3 regions of the Streptomyces liliifuscus genome follow, and region 2 is predicted to be linked to each of the others. Evidence: riboswitches for the same ligand, from Rfam matches in the RefSeq annotation. Region 2 holds a riboswitch; each other region holds the start of a gene.

Evidence for each region. Region 2 has a riboswitch for cobalamin ahead of JEQ17_RS35730 (cobalamin biosynthesis protein). Riboswitches for the same ligand answer to the same signal wherever they lie in the genome.
Region 1: another riboswitch for cobalamin. It lies ahead of JEQ17_RS44210 (CbtB domain-containing protein); the one in region 2 lies ahead of JEQ17_RS35730 (cobalamin biosynthesis protein).
Region 3: another riboswitch for cobalamin. It lies ahead of JEQ17_RS16390 (ribonucleoside-diphosphate reductase subunit alpha); the one in region 2 lies ahead of JEQ17_RS35730 (cobalamin biosynthesis protein).

Annotation. Positions count from the first base shown of each region.
Region 1 covers NZ_CP066831.1:10,129,929-10,132,181, reverse strand. Annotated here, with positions in the region: gene JEQ17_RS44215 (CbtA family protein) at 1-611, opposite strand, end outside; gene JEQ17_RS44210 (CbtB domain-containing protein) at 640-864, opposite strand; cobalamin riboswitch at 901-1,042, opposite strand; gene JEQ17_RS50285 (histidine phosphatase family protein) at 1,173-1,898, shown strand; gene JEQ17_RS44195 (ferredoxin) at 2,013-2,253, opposite strand, start outside.
Region 2 covers NZ_CP066831.1:8,288,834-8,291,086, reverse strand. Annotated here, with positions in the region: gene JEQ17_RS35740 (inorganic phosphate transporter) at 1-298, shown strand, start outside; gene JEQ17_RS35735 (hypothetical protein) at 312-533, shown strand; cobalamin riboswitch at 655-798, shown strand; gene JEQ17_RS35730 (cobalamin biosynthesis protein) at 897-1,853, shown strand; gene JEQ17_RS35725 (cobyric acid synthase) at 1,850-2,253, shown strand, end outside.
Region 3 covers NZ_CP066831.1:3,890,783-3,893,035, forward strand. Annotated here, with positions in the region: gene JEQ17_RS16380 (nucleoside hydrolase) at 1-449, shown strand, start outside; gene JEQ17_RS16385 (GNAT family N-acetyltransferase) at 557-1,075, shown strand; cobalamin riboswitch at 1,138-1,278, shown strand; gene JEQ17_RS16390 (ribonucleoside-diphosphate reductase subunit alpha) at 1,418-2,253, shown strand, end outside.

The sequences.
Region 1 (2,253 bases), 1.8 Mb from region 2:
AGCAGGGTGGCGGGGAAGCCCTCCGGCGCCTCGTTGAAGGACGGCAGGAACGCGTACGCCAGGCTGACGGCCAGGACGAAGAACCCACCCGCCGCGAGGGTGGCGTTCCAGTTGCCCAGGCGCGGGGCGAGGCGCTTGCCGAGGATCACCGCGGCGACGGCCAGCAGCACGCTGAGCACGATCATCAGGAGGAACAGCGCGGTGCGCTGGTTGAGGGTGTCGGGGTCGCCGACGGCGGGCGGGTTCGCCGGGTACTTGAGGAACGGCACCAGGTAGACCGCGACCAGACCGGCGCCCGCCAGCAGCAGAGCGCTCGCGCGCGGCCCGAAGCGGCCGATCCTGCCGAGGGCGAAGCAGTACGCGAGGGCGGCTATGCCGCCGAACGCGACCCCGTAGACGAGCACGCCGGTGGACAGACCACCGGTGGACTGCATCGCACGGCTGACGAGTTCCTCGCCGCCGTGTTCATGGGCGTGGGCCTCCTCGAACGCGATGGCCTCGTCCACCCGAGGTTCACCCAGGAAGTAGGCGACGACCAGGGCGAGCACACCCGCGGCAAGACCCGCGAGCATGCCCCGCACCAGGAGATTTCTGACGGTGACGGAGTTCATTGGTTGTCCTGTCGGTTCTGTGTCGCCGTCAGTGGCAGGGGAAGCCGAGCAGGTGGCGGGCGTCGTGCACCCACTCGTGCACGCCTTCGCCCGAGACCAGGGAGGTGGCGCCCTGTTCGGCGCCGACGAAGTAGAGCAGCACGAGCATCAGGATGCCGAGGAAGACCGCCCAGGGAGCGATCGCGCCGATCGGCAGCTTTGCGGGTATGTCGGGGGTGGTTGCGGTCGGCTGGGCGACGGCGGACTGCGCCATGGCAGGACCTCCTGGGGGAACTCGCGTCCCATCTCGGTGGTGCACAGGACGACGGCCACGGGTCTGACTTGCTCGACCTCCGCCTCCCCTGGTGGAAGGCGGTTGTACGGGGCTTACAGTGGCGCGACCGTGCCGGATTCTCACCGGCTTCCGTCGTACCGTCGTCAATATCGACGAGAAGGTACCGCGAAGCGGAGGCGCGGCCAAGGGCGCACGGAATGCCGGGGGCGCGCCGGGGCCCTGGTCACGCCCCCAATTCCCGGTACGGACAGGGGTGTTGAGCACGTGGTGAACGCGAGGACGGGCCGATGACCAGCCGAGTGATGTTGATCTCACCAGCGATGAGCGCGGCGTTGCGGGAGGCACGTTTCGACGACGGATGTCCCCTCGACCCGGCCGGGCTGCGGCTCGCCGAGGCCGCCGCGGGCTCGCTGCCGGCCGCCGACCAGGTCCTTCTCTCGCCCACCGTTCGCTGCCGGGAGACGGCGGAGGCCCTCGGGCTCGGCACCCTCGCCGTCACCGACCCCGACCTGGCCGGCCTGGACGTGGGCCGCTGGCGCGGGGCGACCCTCGCCGAGGTGAGCGCCGCCGAACCGGAGGCCGTGGGGCGCTGGCTGGCAGACCCGTCGTCCGCCCCGCACGGCGGCGAGTCGGTGAGCGGACTGTGCGAGCGCGTGGCGAAGTGGCTGGAGACGGTGACGGATCCGAGCGCCGAGGTTTCAGGATCCGGGGCCTCAGGATCCAGCTCCTCCGGGTCCGGCTCAGGCTCGGCTTCGGGTGCAGGACCAGGGCCGAGACCGGGGGCGGGGCCGGGGGCGGGGCCGGGGTCGGGACCGGGGGCGGGGCCAGGACCCGGCTCCGTCCGGGTCATCGCCGTCGTCGAGCCGGAGATCGTACGGGCCGGGGTGGTGCTGGCACTTGGGGCCCCGGAGTCGGCGTTCTGGCGCGTCGACGTGCCGCCGTTGGTCGCGACGGAGTTCAGCGGGCGGGCCGGGCGCTGGAATGTACGGGTCGGGAGGGCGCTCGGAGAGTGAGGCCACGGCGAACGCCTGGCTGAACACCTCCTCGGTACTCGGCATCCCGGGACGTGACTCTTCGAACGGGGCTCTTCGAGACGCGGCACCTCGGGCGTGGCGTTCCACGGAACCTCACCTCAGCAGGGCGAGGAACTCCGTGCAGGCACTCGCGCAGCCGCGGCAGGCCTCGGCGCCCTTCTCGGCGCCGGGGCTCCGGTCGAAGACCTCGGCGGTCTCCAGGCAGACGGCACGGCACCACTCCACCTGGGCGCGCATCCCGGCCTCGGCCTGGGTGACCTGCTCGGCCAGTGCGCGGCAGGTCACGTCGCAGACCTCCACGCACAGGATGCCCTTGCGCCGCAACTCCTGTTGG
Region 2 (2,253 bases):
CGCCGCCGGACTGGTCGGCGCGGGCGCCGAGTTCCTCACCAAGCAGGGCACCTGGGGCATCGTCCTCACCGGCGCGCTGCTGATCGCGGGCTCGGCGGTCATCTGGACGCTCTCCCGCCGCCAGCCCGTCACCGTCGACAACGTGAACGATGTCGACGGCGAGCCCGCGGGCGTCGTGACCACCGCCATCGCCGCCGTCACCCCGCCGCCGGCGGGCACGGTCGCCGCGGCCGACGACCTCAAGACCACCATCCCGGGCCCGGACGCCACCGAGCCCGCCCGTACGGCCACGGTGTAAGGAACCCACAAGCATGAAGATCGACTGGGCAGCCCTCGGCTCCGTCTTCGGAGTCAGCCTCATCGTCACCGTCGCCCTCGTGGGCCTCTTCACCCTCGGCATCGTCGGCCTCTCCAAGCGCGAGTCGGCCTCCGCCCAGGGCGGCACCGCGAGCCTCGCGGTCACGGGCGCGTACGCCTGCTTCGCCGCGTGCGCGGCGGCGGTGGCGTACGGCATCTATCTGATCGTCGCCTGACGCGTACGGCACCTCCGTCACGCACGACTCCGCCCCGCCGACCCCCGGTCGGCGGGGCGGAGTCGTGTCCGTGTGTGGGCCTCAGCACACTCTCCCGTCGCAGGTCAACAGCAAGTTGACGGGTGTTCGTGGGCGTGGTGGACTGCCGGAGCCATGTACGGCGGCAGGAGAGGAAGCCGGTGCGAATCCGGCGCGGTCCCGCCACTGTTACCGGGGAATCGACACCCCGGGAGCCAGGAACTCTCGCCGCCGGTCTCGTCGAACCAGGGCGCGGACACCCTGAGTGAGGACAAATCGCCATGCGCGGCTGCCCAAGTGCCTTTCCAGCGACGGTTGTGCCCGACCTGACGGTCGGCTGAACCGATGCGTGCCGATCGCGTCTTCGCGTACGGCGCCGCCGCCGGCCTTCTCGGTGACCTGCTGCTCGGCGATCCCCGCCGGGGGCATCCGGTCGCCGCGTTCGGACGGGCCGCGGGTGCCGTGGAGCGGGTGCTGTGGCGGGACCACCGGGGGTGGGGCGCGCTGCACACCGCCGTCTGTGTGGGCGGTGCCACCGGACTCGCCGCGCTCGCCGGCCGTTGCGTGCGTGCCTCGCGTACCGGGTCCGTCGCGTTGACCGCCGCCGCCACCTGGTCCGTCGTCGGCGGGACTTCCCTCGGGCGGGAGGCCCGCGCCATCGGCGGGGCGCTGGCCGCCGGGGACATCGAGGTGGCCCGGGAGCGGCTGCCTCATCTGTGCGGGCGGGATCCACAGGCGCTGGACGCCGACGGGATCGCCCGGGCCGTCGTCGAGTCCGTCGCCGAGAACACCTCCGACGCCGTCGTGGGCGCCCTCATGTGGGGTGCCGCGGCCGGTGTGCCGGGGCTGGTCGGATTCCGTGCCGTGAACACGCTCGACGCGATGGTCGGGCACAGGTCACCCAAGTACCGGCGGTACGGCTGGGCTTCCGCGCGGCTCGACGATGTCGCGGGATGGCCGGGGGCACGGCTCACCGCCGTCCTCGCGACCGCCGCGGGAAGCGATCCGCGCGGGGCCGTACGCGCCTGGCGTGCGGATGCCGCCAAGCACCCGAGCCCCAACGCCGGGCCCGTCGAGGCCTCGTTCGCGGGGGCGCTCGGCGTGCGGCTGGGCGGGACGCTCTCGTACGCGGGACGGGTCGAGCAGCGGCCCGTCCTCAACGGTGAAGGACGGGCCGTGGAGGTCGAGGACATCGAGCGGGCCGTACGGCTCTCGCGGCGCGTGGGCTGGCTCGCGCTCGGCGTGAGTGTCGCCGGACGGCTGCTCGTCAACGGCCTTCGCGCGAAGGGGCGTACGTCATGAGCCGGGGAACGAGCGGGGGAACGGGTGGCGGGCTGCTCGTCGCCGGTACCACCTCCGACGCGGGCAAGAGTGTCGTGACGGCCGGGATCTGCCGGTGGCTGGTGCGGCAGGGCGTCAAGGTGGCGCCCTTCAAGGCGCAGAACATGTCGCTCAACTCGTTCGTCACGCGGGAGGGCGCCGAGATCGGGCGGGCGCAGGCCATGCAGGCGCAGGCCGCGCGCGTGGAGCCGACCGCGCTCATGAATCCCGTGCTGCTCAAGCCCGGCAGTGACCGGAGCAGCCAGGTCGTCCTGATGGGTAAACCTGTCGGGGAAATGAGTGCCCGCGGCTATCACGGCGGGCGTCAGGAACGGCTTCTCGGGACCGTGCTGGAGTGCCTCGCCGAGTTGCGGGGCACGTA
Region 3 (2,253 bases), 4.4 Mb from region 2:
TGGTGCTCTCCTCGGGCATCCCGTTCACCATGGTCGACCTGGACGCCTCGCACCGCTGGCTCTTCGGCCCCGCCGACCTCGCCGCGCTGGAGGCGGCGGGGGCGGGCGCGGCGCTCGCGGCCCGGCTGCTGCGGGTCTACATCGACTCCTACCGCCGCCACGGCGGAGGCGACTCCTGCCCGCTGCACGACCCGCTCGCCGTGGGCGTGTGCGCGGACGAGTCGTTCGTGACGCTCGCGGAGGGAGCCGTCGTCGTCGAGTGCGCCAGCGAACTCACCCGCGGCCAGACCGTGTTCGTCCCCTCGGCCGCCCAACGGAACTACTACACCGAGTCGCCCGCCCTGACCGCCCGCACCCGCCACATGGGCCGCGTGGCCCTCGGCCCGGGCCCACGCGACTTCACGAAGGACTTCGTCACGACCCTCCCGCAGTGGCCCGCCGTGGGCTGAGCCCGCCCCCCTCGGACGTCCCTGGCACCGACGCGACGTCGTCCCCGGCACCGGTGCGCGAGAAACTCGGCAGCCCTTTGTCGTACCCCTCGGGCACACTGCCAGGCATGACCATCGTGATCAGACGGGCGAGGCCCGAGGAGTACGAGGCTGTGGGCGAGATCACCGCGCAGGCCTATCTCGGCGACGGGCTCCTCGACTTCGGGGAGAGCGACGAGTATCTGGGCGAGCTGCGGGACGTGGCGAAGCGTGCCGCCGCGGCCGACGTACTGGTGGCCGTGGTGGGGACGGGCGCGGCCGAGCGGGTCGTCGGCGGCGTGACCTTCGTCCCGTCCGGCGGACCGATGGCCGACATCGCGCGCGAGGGCGAGGCCGAGATACGGATGCTGGCGGTCGCGAAGGAGGCCCGCGGGCACGGGGCGGGCGAGGCCCTCGTGCGCGCCTGCGTCGAGCGTGCCCGGGCCACGGACGGCTGTGTACGCGTCGTGCTGTCCACCCAGCGCACCATGCACAGCGCCCATCGCATCTACGGACGCCTCGGCTTCACCCGCGCCCCGGACCGCGACTGGAACCCGATCCCGGACCTCGACGACATCATGCTGCTCACCTACGAGTTGACACTCTGACACCCTCCGAAGCCGACACGACACAAGATGTGGGGGTGCTTCCCGAGCCCGGCACAAGATGTATGCTCATGCTCGCTGTCGCCGCAGGGGAATCCGGTGCGAATCCGGAACTGTCCCGCAACGGTGTACTTGTGCATGTCTGTCCCCTGAGGAGAGCCGTGCGCCTGGTCAGTCCGAGGACCTGTCGACAGCGTGCCCAGGCCACCCGGCCCGGGTGCCATGACGTCCGGGCCTCGCGGAGTGGGCCGGTGGACGCGGCGTACCGCTGCGCAGAGCGTGTACCCCCGTGTGCCCCGAACCCCTCTCCCCGCAGGCCCCGTGCCGAGCGAGGGAGAGCCCCACGTGACCATCGCGCCAGCCGATCCGGTCTCAGCGAAAGCGCCCCAGTACCAGCAGGACAGGGCCGAGGCCGACGGACCGGGAACCGTGTTGCTGCGGACCCTGACCGACCTCACCGCCGACCTTCCCGACGCCGATCCCGGCAAGGTCGCCGCCGCCGCGCTGCGCGGCCGGTCCTCCGTCGGGGCCGACGGGATCACCGCGGAGCTGCGCGAGCTGGCCACGGAGTCGGCCGCGGGCCTCATCTCCGAGGACCCCGTGTACTCGAAGCTGGCCGCCCGTCTGCTGACGATCGGCATCGCCGAGGAGGCCGCCTCGCAGGGGGTCAGGTCCTTCTCCGAGTCCGTCGCGGTCGGCCACCGCGAGGGCCTGATCGCCGACCGCACCGCCGAGTTCGTACGGACCCACGCGGCCCGTCTGGACGCGCTGATCGACCTCGAGGGCGACGACCGCTTCGGCTACTTCGGCCTGCGCACGCTGCACAGCCGGTATCTGCTGCGGCACCCGATCACGCGGTCCGTCATCGAGACTCCCCAGCACTTCATGCTGCGTGTCGCCGCCGGTCTCGCCGAGGACGACTCGGCCAGGTCCGTCGACGAAGTGGCCGCGCTGTACCGGCTGATGAGCCGCCTGGACTATCTGCCGTCCTCCCCCACGCTCTTCAACTCCGGTACGCGGCACCCCCAGATGTCGTCCTGCTACCTCCTCGACTCCCCGCTGGACGAGCTGGACTCCATCTACGACCGCTACCACCAGGTGGCCCGTCTCTCGAAGCACGCGGGCGGCATCGGCATCGCGTACTCCCGTGTCCGCTCGCGCGGTTCCCTGATCCGCGGGAC